DNA from 2 places in the Bradyrhizobium sp. BR 1432 genome. Region 2 is predicted to be linked to the other one. Evidence: riboswitches for the same ligand, from Rfam matches in the RefSeq annotation. Region 2 holds a riboswitch; the other holds the start of a gene.

Region 1 (7,250 bases), 7.7 Mb from region 2:
TGTTCGGTGCTGCGCCCGCCGCCTTCGGCCTTGCGTTCGGTCTGCTGCTCCAGGGCGTCTTCTTCGTGCCAACCGACCTGCCGCAATACGGCATGAACGTCACCACGCTTCTGGTGCCGCTGTTCGCGATCCAGGCGCTGGCGACGCGGATCATTCCGCGCAACACGGCTTACGTCGATCTGCAATACCGCCAGGCGCTGGCGCTCTCGACCGCCTATCAGTCCGGCATCGTCGCCTGGGTGGCGTTCTGGGCGCTGTATGGCTCCGGCTTCGGCGCGACCAATCTCGCCAACATCGCGACGTTTGCGGCATCCTATGCGCTGGTCATCGTGATCGAGCCGCTCGCCGATCTCGCCGTGCTGGCGCTGGCGAAGTCGCTGCGTGGCGTCACAGCGCCCGGCCTCGTCACGCCGCGCCTGCATAACGCCGCTTAAGAGACGAGCGAAGGGCGGCCGGCGCGGCCGCCCTTCGCACTCGCGATGCTCACGCTCTCCCTGATAGGCATCGGTTGCGGCGATCCCGGGCAGCTCACGCGCGCCGCGATCCAAGCCATCAACGCCGCCGATCTCGTCCTGATCCCGCGCAAGGGGACGGCGAAATCCGATCTTGCGGATCTGCGGCGGACGATCTGCGCGAACGTGCTCACCAGCGCGAGCACCCGCATCGCCGAGTTCGACTTGCCAATGCGTGACGCGGCTGAGGCGGACTACCGCAAGGGCGTGGACGATTGGCACGATGCCGTGGCCGCGATCTGGTCGCAAACGATCGCAAATCATCTCGCCGGCGAGGGCAAGGTTGCGCTGCTGATCTGGGGCGATCCTTCGCTCTATGACTCCTCGCTGCGAATTGCGCGGCGATTGAATCCGTTGCCTGATATCGAGGTCGTGCCCGGCATCACCTCGATTCAGGCGCTGTGCGCAGCGCATGCGCTGCCGCTCAACGACATCGGCGAGCCGTTCCTGGTCACGACGGGGCGGCGCTTGCGCGAAGGCGGCTGGCCGCAAGGCGTCGATACCGTAGCGGTGATGCTCGACGGCGGCACGGCGTTCCAATCGCTCGATCCCGCCGGGCTTCAGATCTGGTGGGGCGCCTATCTCGGCATGCCCGATCAGATCGTCATGTCCGGCGCGCTGGCCGAAGTGGGCTCGCGTATTGTCGCAATGCGGCAAGAGGCGCGCGAGCGGCATGGCTGGATCATGGACAGCTACATTCTCAAGCGCACGCGTTAAGCGAGGCAGCATGCTCCCCGAATGGGTCTACCAAGAGTGCCCCGAGATCTCCGCGCATCATCGCGAGGCAGCCATCGCGCGGCAGACGCAACTGACAAAGCCGACCGGCGCGCTCGGCCGGCTCGAGCAACTGGCGATAGAGCTTGCGGGCCTGCAAGCGACGGAATCTCCTCGTGCCGCGCGCGTGCCGATCATCGTCTTCGCCGGTGATCACGGCATCGTCGCGCAGGGCGTGTCGGCCTATCCGCAAGCCGTGACGATCGCGATGATGGCGAATTTTGCCTCCGGCGGCGCCGCGATCTCGGTGCTGGCGCGTGAGCTTGGCTCCAGCCTGGAGGTGGTCGACACCGGCACGTTGGCGCAGGAGGAGATGGCGGGAATCGTCACCGACAAGCCGCGCTCTGGCACGCGCGACTTCAGCGTGGAAGCTGCGCTTGAACCTGCGGAACTGGCATTCGCGTTTGAGGCCGGTCAGCGCGCGGTTGCGCGCGCAGCAGCCAATCAGCCCGATCTGCTGATTTTCGGCGAGATGGGCATCGGCAATACCACGACCTCGGCGGCGATTGCGGCGAGCCTGCTCGGCATCAGTGCCGAGGAGATCGCCGGCAGCGGCACCGGCGTCGACGCGGCCGGCCGCGCCCACAAGGCGCGGGTGATCGATGCCGCGATTGCGCGCCATGGCATTGCGGGGGCTTCGCCCGAAAACATCCTGTGTGCCGTCGGCGGTCTCGAGATCGCGGCGATCTCAGGCGCGATCATCGCGGCTGCGCAACGCCGCATCCCTGTATTGATCGACGGCTTCATCGTGTCGGTGGCGGCGCTGGCGGCGGTGCGGATCAACCCGTCGTGCCGGCCGTTCCTGCTGCCGTCGCATCAATCGGCAGAGCAGGGGCATCGGCTGGTGCTGCGTGCGCTGAACGTGCAGCCGCTGATCAGCCTCGATCTCCGGCTTGGGGAGGGATCGGGCGCCGCGATCGCGCTGCCGCTGGTGCGGTCGGCCTGCGCGCTCCACAACGGCATGGCGACGTTTGCGCAGGCCAATGTACCGGATCGCCCTAGCTGATCCGGCTCAGGCCAACCGCTGATTGACGGAAACGACGCGCCACCCGGTGGCGAGCCGGTCGATCCGGGTCAGCGACAGCGGATCGATCACGAAGCGCAAGGCGGCTTGCGGTGTCAGATCCAGCGCGATGCAGAGCGCAGCGCGGATCGTGCCGGAATGCACGACGAGCGCTGCGGAGCCCGCGCCGATCCGCGAGAGCCCCAGCCGGACGCGCGCGACCTGATCCTCAAAGCTCTCGCCGCCCGGCGGACGTCCGCGCGCCGGATCGCTCCAGAATTGCGCATAGGCCTCGTCGCCAGCCGCGCCGATGTCGTCATGCCGACGGCCGGTCCATGCGCCAAAATCCTGTTCACTGAATTCAGGCATCAACTTGGGCGCGAGTCCCAGCGCCTGCGCGGTCTCGACCGTGCGCCGCGACGGGCTGGCATAGCTCGCAGCGTCTGGCGGCAAGCACTGCCGCAGTACCTGCAATTGCGCGCGATCGCCGAGATCAGCCGGCGCGTCAGCCGCATGGATCGTCCCCGCGACGCCGTCGACTGGCGCATGCCGTATCAGCCAGAGGAAGGTCTCGCCTTCCATGCTCATCTCCGAGGAAGTTGGTTGCTGTGGCAATAACGCCGCAGCTTGCACATTGACTCTGTCTTGATCGTAATCCTAGATGGCTTCGACGGTTTCCCCGAGAGGGGATGAAAAGGGAATGCGGTGCGGGGAATTTGTCCCCAATGCCGCGGCTGCCCCCGCAACTGTAAGCGGTGAATCCTTCGTCAGAAGCCACTGGGTCCTCGGTCCCGGGAAGGCGACGAAGCGGTCACGACCCGCGAGCCAGGAGACCTGCCGTCAGCCGTGGTCACACGCGAAGATGTCGGTCGGGGAGTACAGACATTCGGCTTCATCGGACGGCTGACAGGCCCAGGGTGAGACCTCGTTCGCTGTGACGTGCCACTGACGTCATACCGAGGTTTCGAACTGTGTCTTCCACCCGCATTGTACGACCGCGCCGCTTCCTGCTTGCCTCCGCAGCTCTTACGTCACTAGCCGCCGCCGATGTATCTGCCGCGCTAGCGCAGCAGGCCGGCGAACCCCTGCCGCCGGTCGAGGTGTCGCCGGCGCAATCCCGCAAGCAGGCCAAGCCGGCGGGCCGGGAGGCGCAGAGCGCTCGCCGTGCAGCTGCACGCAGACCGGCGGCCGCATCTGCAGCGCCCAAGCCCGTCGTGCCGACCGCCGCGGCACCAACGCCGCTCAACAGCAATGCCGTGGCCGAAAGCGCCTCGCGACTCGGCCTCACCGTGCGCGAGACGCCGGCGACCGTCGAGGTGATCTCGGCCGCGACGATGCGCGAGCAGGGCTATCGCACCGTATCGGAGGTGGCGCAGGGCGCAGTCGGTGTCACCTCCGGCGACAATCCGGCTGAACCTTCGGCCTTCTCCATGCGCGGCTTCACCAACAGCCAGATCAACACGCTCTACAACGGCATCAAGATCGGTCCGCAGAACATGACCTCGCGGATCGCGGATACCGCCAATCTCGAGGCGGTGGAATTCCTGAAGGGTCCGGCTTCGCTGATCTCGGGCGAGGGCGCCGCCGGCGGCGCCATCAACTTCGTCACCAAGCAGCCGCATACCGGACCGATCCGGAATGAAGCTGACTTCTCCTGGGATTCCCTGAACTCGTTCCGCGCCCATTACGGCTCCGGCGGCAGCACCAACGTGCAGGGGCTGGACTATCGCTTTGACATCAGCCGTTCCACGCTCAACGGCTTTGCCGACGATACCAATGTCAAGATGTTCGGCACGTCCGGCCAGCTCAACTACCGCATCTCCGACAGCCTCAAGGTCTGGGGCGCGATCGAATATCGGGAGGATCGCTCGAAGGCCTATTGGGGCGCGCCGCTGGTGCCGATCGCCTTCAGCGGCTCGCATGCGACGAGCGGCATCGTCTCCGGCAATTACGTCTCGAACTACAACGGAACCAATCTCGGTGCCGTCACCATCGATGATCGTACCTTCAACACCAATTACAACGTCCTCGACAACCGCAACGTCGCCCAGGAGGTCTGGCTGCGCGGCGGCTTCGAGCTCAAGCTGGCGCCTGACCTGACGCTGAAGAGTCAGGCCTATGGCTATGGTGCAGAACGGACCTGGTTCAACAACGAGATCGAGGCGTTCAATTCCACAACGAACATGGTCGATCGTGAACGCTTCTATGTCGCGCACAGCCAGCGGCTGGTGGGCAACGTCACCGACCTGATCTGGGACGCGAACATCGCAGGCTTCGACAACCGGCTGGTCACGACGCTCTCGTCAAGCTATCTCGACTTCGTCAGGCCGGGCGCGGCAAACTTCCCCGGCGATTCCGTTTCGCTCGTCGATCCCAACCGCGGCTTTTACGGCCCGCTCACGATCCAGCAGCAGACCGCGCGCATCGACAACGAGGCGCTGTCGTTCGAGGACCGGCTGAAGCTGACGCAGACTTTCGCGCTAATCGGTGGCCTGCGCGTCGAGCACATCGGGCTCGACCGCAATTCGACCGACCCCGCCGGGCTTGTGAAAGCCGGCTTCCCGTTCACGAAAGACTGGGCGCCGGTGACGGGGCGCATCGGCTACACTTGGGAGGCCGTGCCCGGCCTGACCTTCTTCAGCCAGTACGCCACCGGCGCAGACATCTCCGCCAACAACATCTTCCTGCTCGGGCCGACCCAGCCGCTCGACCTGACCACCGCGCGCACCTATGAGACCGGCCTCAAGCACCTGTTCTGGGACAACCGGGCGGAGTGGTCGTTTTCCGCCTACGACATCGTGCGCAAGAACGTCTATGCCGCAGCCGGCGGCATGCAGCTCAACATCGCCGGGCGGCAGGAGTCGAAGGGCGTGGAGCTCGCGGCGGCCGTTCGCCCGATCGAGCCCCTGCGTCTCTGGGGCAACATCGCCTATGTCGATGCGCACTATGCCGACTACAATTTTGTCGGTGGCTCGTTCTCCGGCAATACGCCGCCGAACGTGCCGCGCATCGTGGCCAATGCCGGCGCATCCTGGCGCTTCTTCACGCCCTGGCCGGTGGAGCTCGGCATCACCGGCCGTCATGTCGGCGACCGTTACAACACCGATGCCAACGTGGTGACGATGAAGGCCTATACCGTCGCCGACGTCTATGCCTTCGTCGACATCCCCAAGACGGTCTTCAATGCCGTCGACCAGGCTCGCTTGACCTTTCGGGTGCGCAACTTCACCGACAAGCGCTATGCGATCTGGGGCGACCCGTTCTATCCCGACCAGATCCTGCTCGGCGCACCGCGGACCTATGAAATCTCGGCCGCGTTCAAATGGTAGGGCGGTGACCGCATGATTGGCGCGATCGTCCTGTTGCACCGCTGGCTCGGGATCGCGTTCTGCCTGCTGTTCGCGATGTGGTTCGCGAGCGGAATCGTGATGCACTTCGTTCCGTTTCCGTCGCTCACAGAAGCGGAGCGATTTGCCGGACTCGCGCCGGTGAATCGCGGAGAGGTGAAGATTACGGTTGCGGATGCGGTCGCTACGAGCGGGATCGCGGATGCCACGCGCGTTCGGCTGATCCAGCGGAGTGACGGCGCGGTCTACATCGTCTCGGGTCCATCGCGTCAGCGCGCGATCCGTGCGGCCGACGGGAACGACGCGTCGATGAAATCCGCTGACGTCGCACTGGCTATTGCGCAGGCTCATGCGCGCCAGCGCGAGATCGATGCCTCGCATGCGACGATTGTCGGCCGTGCGGATTACGATCAGTGGAGCGTGCCGAACGGCTTCGATCGTCATCGACCGCTGTTTCGCGTTGCCCTCGGCGATGCCGCCGGGACGGAGGTCTATGTCTCGTCGCCGACCGGCGAGATCGTGCTTGATACGACGCGCAGCGAGCGCGGCTGGAATCTTGTCGGCAGCGTGCTGCACTGGATCTATCCGACCATCCTGCGCAGCAATTGGTCCCTGTGGGACCGCGTGGTCTGGACCTTGGTGCTGCTGGCCCTGATCGCGGCTGTGCTGGGCGCCGTGCTCGGGATCGCGCGGATCAGGATTTCCAAGAGGCAAATCTCCACACCTTACCGTGGCTGGCATGCGCTGCATCACCTCATTGGCCTCGCAGCGACGGTCTTCGTGCTGACCTGGATCTTCAGCGGCTGGCTCTCGATGGATCACGGCCGGCTGTTCTCGCGCGGCCAGTTGACGCCGGCAGAGGCCGGCCTGATGAACGCCGCGCCGGATTGGCGGGAGGCCCCATCGCTCGATCGGCAACCGATATCTCCCGCGGCGCGCGAGGCCGAATGGTTCGCCTTCAACGGCAAAGTCTATCGGCGCGATCGGGTCGCCCTCGGCCGTCAGACCTTGAGCAGGAGAGGGGATGCGCCGCGCGATGGACTGGCGGGATTCCTTGATGTGCACGAGATTCAGGCTCTGACGGGGCGCTTTGCAGTCGGCTGCGGCCTACCGTCCGTCCTTCCTGATAGCGACGACTACCCCGCGCCATCCACAACGCCGGGTGCACCGGTCTACCGCTCGCGCTGTGACGGCGACCTCTGGTTCGACATCGATGGCGGCGACGGCGGCGTGCTGCAAAGACTGGATCCGTCGCGGCGCGCCTACCGCTGGCTTTACAGCGCGTTGCACACGCTCGACTTCCCGGTCTTGCTGGCCCACCCGCGGCTGCGTGATGTGGTGATCGTCAGCCTCTGCACGCTCGGGCTGACCTTCTCCATCACCGGCATCGTCATCGGCTGGCGGCGCTTGCGGTCGTCGCTGGCAGCCTGAATTAAGGCGCAACTGCGGCTCGATACGGTCGGGTCGGCAGATCAGCAATGCCTTGCCCTATCGTCATTGACGCCTTTTCGCCGGCCGCCTTTCGGTGTAGCTCTGCGCTCGCTCGAAGCGGCGGCAGCAACCCGTCGAAGACCGAAAATCATGCAGGAGGCAGCAAGGATGTACCCGAAAGTT
Region 2 (7,250 bases):
CCAGCGGCCGACCGAACTTGAGGTCAGTCAGCGACTGAAATACGCCATAGAAGAACAGGAAAAGAAATCCGAGCAGTATGGCGATCGCTGGAGCAATCGCGGCAATACTCCACCAGTCAACACGCACCGGCGCGGCGTTCTTGACCAGATCATCTTTTGACGAGGTCAGTTGACTGGCCGAAGACTGCAGCGTCACGGTTGCGTCGAATCCTCGAAGGTCCATTTCACTATTCTCTAATATGCAAAGGGGCGGCAGCTCGATCTGCCGCCCCTTTTACCTTCACATGGACGAACGGATTTCCGAGGCGAGGTCGGATAGCGTTGCCTTGACGTCAGCTCCATTGACCATTTTCTGCATGGCCACGGCCCAGGCATTCATTGCTTCGGCAAAGCCGACGCGGGCTGTAAAGGCCAGCTGCGCCCTGTCTTGCACGGCCCTGAACGCTTCGACGAAATTGTTGAATTCAGGCTTTGCCGCGTATTCAAGCCAAGCCTTGTCGCTCCACGTCGAGGAACGCGGAGAGTTGACGAGCTTGCCGGCTACAGCGCCGTTCAGCTCGACCTGCTTTGAAGTTGCCCACTGGATGAACAGCCAGGCTGCACCCTTCTTCCGGGAAGCAGCGTTCATCGCAAGAGACCAGATCCAGATGTTGGATTCAAAATTCTTGCTGTTCGGAGCCCGCAACGGAGGCGCGAATGCGATCTTGCCTGAGGCGGGCTTGCCAGCCACATCATTCCAAAAGCCAAACATGTTAGAGTCGATCGCCATCGCGGTGCGTCCTGAATTGATGCCATCGACGACCTGGTACCAGTTGTCGTTGGCGAAGGACGGAGCTGCGCATTTCTTGATCATGTCCACATAGTCCTTGTGGAACGCGATCGAACTCGGGTGAGTCCAGGCCTGTGTCGAGCTTTCCGTCCTTGACGATGAAATCATGCACGCCGTAGGACCTGGCAATCGAGATCGCAGCGGTGTGAATGCTGCTCCAAAACCGCACACCGCGCACGCCCAAAGGTGTGATCGCGGGGTCCGCAGCCTTGAGTTTCTCGCACGCGAGGGACATCTGCGGCGGAGTTGTTGGAACCGTGACGCCATGCTTCTCGAGGATGTCTTTGCGGTAGAACAGCTGAATATTCTCAAAGCCGTGTGGGATGGCCCACACCTGCCCGCTTCCCGGCTCGATCTGCCCTTCCTTGACCTTCCAGGTCAGTGCATCCCGCAATGCAGGGAAGAAATCTTTGTAGTCGTACCCGGCCGCGGTGAGTTTCGGATCGTTCAGATAACGGTCGAGTGGCTCGAGCAATTGGCCTGGCGCAAGATCCCAGGCCGGTTGAATGCCCGTGCCTACGACGTCCCAGCTCGGCGATTTTGTGCTGAGCTGGATGGTCAGCTTATTCCAATAGGCATCGTCCGGATAAAGCTCGGGCGTCACCTTGATGCCGGTGAGTTTCTCGAATTCTGGCAACTGGGCTGCGACCGCATCGGCATAGGGATGAATGTCGTAGGCCCAGACGATCGAAGTGCCCTCGAACTGGCGCCAGTTGATGTCGTCCGCCTTGGCTTGGCTGATGACTGTTCCGGCCAGAAGCGTGGAGCAGATAAGAGCCTTTTTGACAAAATTGGCCGAATGGCCGCGCAAAACGGCGAGCGTCCTTGGCATGATTCCCTCCGACATGGGCTCTTTGGCCCGCAAACCACGCGCCCCTCCTCTTGCAGAGGCCGCAGTAAGTGAAAGCTAGCCGCCGTTCTCAACCGTAAGCGGCCTTTCCAGACGAAGGTTGGGTAAGTTTGGGTAATGTGAGAATGGCTTGCGAACGACGTCTTGGATCGGTAGGCGCGGCTTTAGCGGGTCGCAATGCCGGCCCTCACAATAGCGAACCGTCTGAGCGGCAAACCGGGATTCTTCGCAGCCTGAATAGTCCAAGGGCGCGAACCCGCGCAGCTCTACCGCAAGGAAAACGGCAGAATGGTTAAATTCCATTCGTGGCCACTACAATAAACGCGAGAGTCTATGGCCGCCGTCGAGGTATTCTCAGCCTAGCTGAGGCACATGCGTGATCGCTGCAGCAGGACGTCGCATCATCGTTCTTATTATCGTTTATGCATCCCGGAAAAAGCCGTGCCCCTGCAAGATCGGCAACAGCTCGTGGTGACTGCGAATGATGTAGTCCGGTTCTGCTGCCTGCAATCGCGAATCGGAGACAAATCCGCCGGTAATGGACACGCTTATGAGCCCGAGGTCGCGAGCAATATTCGTTTCGACTGGCATATCGCCGATGATGAAGGTCGCCTGTGGCTTCAGGTCGTTCTCTTGCATATAGCGACGAAGCCGCTCACCTTTGCTCGTTGACTTGAACTGCGCCGCGCGGCTTTCAAAAGCGATCACCTCGTTAATGTAGTCATTGATTCCAAGCCTTCGCAATTGCGATTGGAGAGGCTCGACGACATGGTTGCTTACGATGATGGACGAAGCGTCTCGCTCGCGCGCCATTTCCAGAATTCTACGAGCGCCCTCGCGCAGGTCAGCTTTGCTCGCAAACTGTTCGTAGGTGTCGTGAAACATTGCACCCGCATCTCGATCTACGTCGGCAATTTCCGATTCCGACATTCCCAGACTGCGATACAGGATAGAAAGTGGGACGTCGCAATGGTTCCGAAACGTATCCATATCGATAGTTGTGCGGCCGAAGCGATCCAGTATTGCATTTGTCGTCTGCAGTAGCATGTGCGCATCGTCGAGCAGCGTGCCGTTCCAGTCAAAGACAAGAATAGGTTTCATGATTCGACCTTAAGCAGGGATGGATCGGCGCATGGAAAAGATCCGCCATTGAATCGCGGTTTTGCCCTTCTGCGGTTCGCATCTCGACGTGGACGATGAGAAATCGATGCCATCATGCCCGCACAGTCACGACGACACGGGAATTAGCAAGCGCAGATGGGGTGCGGGTTAAAGGCGAAGGAAACGCGCCGGCAACGTCCGACATGCTAATCTTCTTGTTGAGGAGCCCAGCGTCGGAGGGAGAATAAGTTCGGCCTAGGCTACGTGAACACATCGTCTGACAATCTCAAGCAAGCGTCGTACCAGTGCATAAACGAAGTGACTCGACCCATCTCACCGGTCATCACCTGAAAAACACGACAGGCTTGTGAAGCAGCAGTGATCTCTCGTCGAAGTCGCAACACATTGTCTGGAACGCGACATTGGTACTAAATAGCCAGGCTTTGGCGGTTCGTGGTTATCCCGACCCTACGGAGTCCTCCCAAACTTCGCTGTAAGCTTGGAGAGGAGAGAGCCAATTCGTGGCCGAGTTGCAACGCGGCTGCGCAAGCCTGGCCGCTCTCTCGGTATCGAATGAGAACGCCCATCGGATCAGGAGGTCAGAAGCAGGCGCCCGTGAGATTTCAGCATTCCACGAGCAAGTCCGCGCCGGCACCTTCATCAGGTGTTGACAGCGCGTCCCGGACATCACTAGATATAGGCGTCACGGTTCTACTGAATCGCAAGATTTAGTGGCTAAGAGGGAAGCCGGTGAACTGCGCCTTGTGCGCGGAATTCCGGCGCTGCCCCCGCAACTGTCAGCAGCGAGCTGCTTCCGAACGACGTCACTGGTGCGACTGCGCCGGGAAGACAGGAAGTGCAACGACCTGCAAGCCAGGAGACCTGCCGTGACGGTCAGAACGTCCACGGGCGGGGTGTCCCGGCGGTCGCTTGCATGCACCGTCCGGCAACTCCACTGCCGGCGTTTCTGCAGCGCCCTCCCTACAGCCCCGTTCAAACACAACACGCATCACGGGGCCTATTGATGTCACTGAACCTGCACGACGCGGACAATGCGTCCGCTCCCATTTTCCAGTCGCGTCCTCAATCGCTCGCGCCAAGCGAGCCGACCATGCAGATCATCCGCCGTAACGGCAAGGTGACCACGTTTGACTCCGCCAAGATTGCGGTGGCCATGACCAAGGCCTTTCTGGCCGTCGAAGGCACCACGGCGGCCGCCTCGCGTCGCGTGCATGAGAGCGTTGAGCAATTGACCGCCGAGGTCGTCGCAGCGCTGATGCGGCGCGCGGGCGAAGGACGCACCTTCCACATCGAGGATGTGCAGGATCAGGTCGAACTCGCCTTGATGCGTAGTGAGAACCACAAGGTCGCGCGCGCCTATGTGTTGTATCGCGAAGAGCGCGCGCGTCAGCGCGCCGAGGACGCAGCCGCGCAGCCGACGCCCGCCGGCGCTCCGGCCCTTCACGTCACGTTGGCGGATGGTTCACGTGTCGGGCTGGATACCAACCGCCTTGCGCTTATCATTGGCGAAGCCTGCGCCGGCCTCGATGGCGTCTCTGTCGAGCCCGTGCTGGCCGAGACCACCCGCAATCTGTACGACGGTATCAGCCAGGACGAGCTGGCGCTGGCTTCGATCATGGCAGCGCGCACGCTGGTCGAGCACGAGCCAAATTATGCTTACGTCAGCGCGCGCTTGCTGCTTGACAAGCTCCGCGGCGAGGTGCTCTCGCACGTCTATGGCGTTGCCACGTCGGCCTCGCAGGCCGACATGGCGACACGCTATGCCGAATACTTTCCGGCCTATGTGAAGGTCGGGATCGCCGCCGAGCTGCTCGATCCAGAACTCGCCCGCTTCGATCTCCAGAGCATCACGGCAGCGCTGAAGCCGGAACGAGACCTGAACTTCCAGTTCCTCGGCCTTCAGACGCTTTACGACCGCTATTTCCTGCATCAGCACGGCAAACGGATCGAGCTGCCGCAGGCCTTCTTCATGCGGGTTGCGATGGGGCTGGCGCTGCGCGAGATCGATCGCGAGGCAAAGGCGATCGAGTTCTACGATCTCTTGTCTTCGTTCGACTTCATGGCCTCGACACCCACGCTGTTCAATTCCGGCACGCTGCGTCCGCAGTTGTCGTCCTGCTTCCTCACCACGGTCTGCGATGACCTCGACGGCATTTTCAAGTCGATCAAGGACAATGCGCTGCTCGCCAAATATTCGGGTGGCCTCGGCAATGACTGGACGCCAGTTCGCGGGTTAGGCGCTCACATCAAGGGCACCAATGGCGAGAGCCAGGGTATCATCCCGTTCCTCAAAGTCGCCAACGACACCGCGATCGCCGTCAACCAGGGTGGAAAGCGCAAGGGCGCCGTCTGCGCTTACCTTGAGACCTGGCACATCGACATCGAGGAATTCCTCGACCTTCGCAAGAACACCGGCGACGACCGCCGCCGCACCCACGACATGAACACTGCCAACTGGGTGCCGGACCTATTCATGCAGCGCGTCGATGCCGACGGCGAGTGGACGCTATTCTCGCCGGACGAGACGCCAGACCTGCATGATCTCTACGGCGAGGCATTCAGGACGGCGTACGAAGCCTATGAAGCCAAAGCCAAGGCCGGTGGCATGCGGCTCTTCAAGACGGTACGGGCCAGCGACCTCTGGCGTCGCATGCTGACCATGCTATTCGAGACCGGCCATCCCTGGATTGCTTTCAAAGATCCTTGCAACCTCCGCTCGCCACAGCGCCACATGGGCGTGATCCATTCCTCGAATCTCTGTACCGAGATCACGCTGAACACTTCGGCCGACGAAGTCGCCGTTTGCAATCTCGGCTCCGTCAATGTGCTTAATCATGTCGGCCCCGACGGCATCGACCAGGCCAAGCTGAAGCGGACGGTGACGACCGCCGTGCGGATGCTCGACAACGTCATCGACATCAATTTCTACACCATTCCGGAGGCGCGCCGCTCCAACATGCGCCACCGGCCGGTCGGTCTCGGCCTGATGGGCTTCCAGGAGGCGCTTCAGGTCCAGCGCATCCCGATCGCGTCGGATCGGGCGGTCACGTTCGCGGATATCAGCATGGAGGCAATCTCTTTCCACGCCATCGAGGCGTCGTCCGATCTCGCTACCGAGCGCGGACGCTACCCGAGCTTCGAGGGCTCACTCTGGTCGAAAGGTATTTTGCCGCTCGACTCTATCCAACTGCTGAACGATGCACGCGGTGGACTCGATGTCGACCGCTCCTCGACGCTGGACTGGGAGCGCCTGCGCAAGAAGGTCGTCGCTGGCGGCATGCGCAATTCCAACGTCATGGCAATCGCGCCGACGGCGACGATCTCCAACATCTGCGGCGTGTCGCAGTCGATCGAGCCAAACTATCAAAACCTCTTCGTCAAATCGAACATGTCCGGGAACTTCACGGTCGTGAACGAGCTTCTGGTCCGCGATCTCAAAGCCCGCGGCCTATGGGATGAGGTGATGGTCTCCGACCTGAAATATTTCGACGGCAGCGTCGGCCGGATCGATCGGGTGCCCGACGATCTCAAGCATCTCTATGCGACAGCCTTCGAGGTCGACAGCTCCTGGCTGATCGAAGCGGCTGCGCGCCGGCAAAAATGGATCGACCAGTCGCAGTCGCTCAACCTCTACATCGCCAATCCATCTGGCAAGAAACTCGATGCACTTTACCGCTTGGCTTGGCGCCGTGGATTGAAGACGACCTACTATCTGCGATCTCACAGTGCCACCCACGTCGAAAAATCGACCCTGAAGGGCACTGACGGCAAGCTCAATGCCGTGTCCGCCTCGGCCGCGATCTCGTACGCGCCGATCGTGGTCCCCGAGCCGGACTTCGACGGCATGAAAGCCTGCCGGATCACCGATCCCGAATGCGAAACCTGCCAGTAAGGAGATGACGATGCTCGATTGGTCCAATACCGAAACGATCGCTGCGGCGGCTCCCGCCGTCTCAAGCCTCACCACCACGCGGCCTCCACAGAATCGGCTCAAGCACGAGCCGGCCAATCCGACCGGCCTCGGCGAGATTGACCGTGCTGGCGGCCGCGTGTCGGTCGATGAGAAGCGGATGATCAACTGCCGCGCAGACGTCAACCAGCTCCTGCCGCTGAAGTACAAATGGGCCTGGGAGAAATATCTCTCTGCTTGCAACAATCACTGGATGCCGACCGAAGTCTCGATGCAGTCTGATATAGCTTTGTGGAAGTCGCGCAACGGGCTGACGGAGGATGAGCGGCGCATGATAAAGCGCAATCTCGGCTTCTTCGCAGCTTCGGAATCGCTCGTCGCCAACAACATCGTGCTGGCAATCTACCGTCACCTCACCAACCCCGAGTGTCGGCAGTACCTCTTGCGGCAGGCGTTCGAGGAGGCGGTCCACACCCACACCTTCCAGTACATCGTCGATAGCCTTGGCCTGGACGAGGGTGAGCTGTTCAGACATGTAC

The links. A riboswitch is a leader RNA that binds a small molecule or an ion and turns the genes downstream of it on or off. The one in region 2 is predicted to bind cobalamin.
Region 1: another riboswitch for cobalamin. It lies ahead of ACSKB8_RS38015 (TonB-dependent receptor); the one in region 2 lies ahead of ACSKB8_RS01055 (ribonucleoside-diphosphate reductase subunit alpha).

Annotation. Positions count from the first base shown of each region.
Region 1 is NZ_JBPUGF010000003.1:7,827,874-7,835,123, reverse strand. Features, by position in the region: gene ACSKB8_RS38035 (energy-coupling factor ABC transporter permease) at 1-434, shown strand, start outside; gene cobF (precorrin-6A synthase (deacetylating)) at 480-1,229, shown strand; gene cobT (nicotinate-nucleotide--dimethylbenzimidazole phosphoribosyltransferase) at 1,240-2,292, shown strand; gene ACSKB8_RS38020 (histidine phosphatase family protein) at 2,299-2,871, opposite strand; cobalamin riboswitch at 2,944-3,145, shown strand; gene ACSKB8_RS38015 (TonB-dependent receptor) at 3,261-5,618, shown strand; gene ACSKB8_RS38010 (PepSY domain-containing protein) at 5,631-7,067, shown strand; gene ACSKB8_RS38005 (NAD-dependent succinate-semialdehyde dehydrogenase) at 7,236-7,250, shown strand, end outside.
Region 2 is NZ_JBPUGF010000003.1:165,712-172,961, forward strand. Features, by position in the region: gene ACSKB8_RS01035 (carbohydrate ABC transporter permease) at 1-223, opposite strand, end outside; gene ACSKB8_RS01040 (extracellular solute-binding protein) at 281-853, opposite strand; gene ACSKB8_RS01045 (ABC transporter substrate-binding protein) at 753-1,661, opposite strand; gene ACSKB8_RS01050 (HAD family hydrolase) at 2,100-2,780, opposite strand; cobalamin riboswitch at 3,470-3,684, shown strand; gene ACSKB8_RS01055 (ribonucleoside-diphosphate reductase subunit alpha) at 3,805-6,693, shown strand; partial or broken gene ACSKB8_RS01060 (ribonucleotide-diphosphate reductase subunit beta) at 6,704-7,250, shown strand, end outside.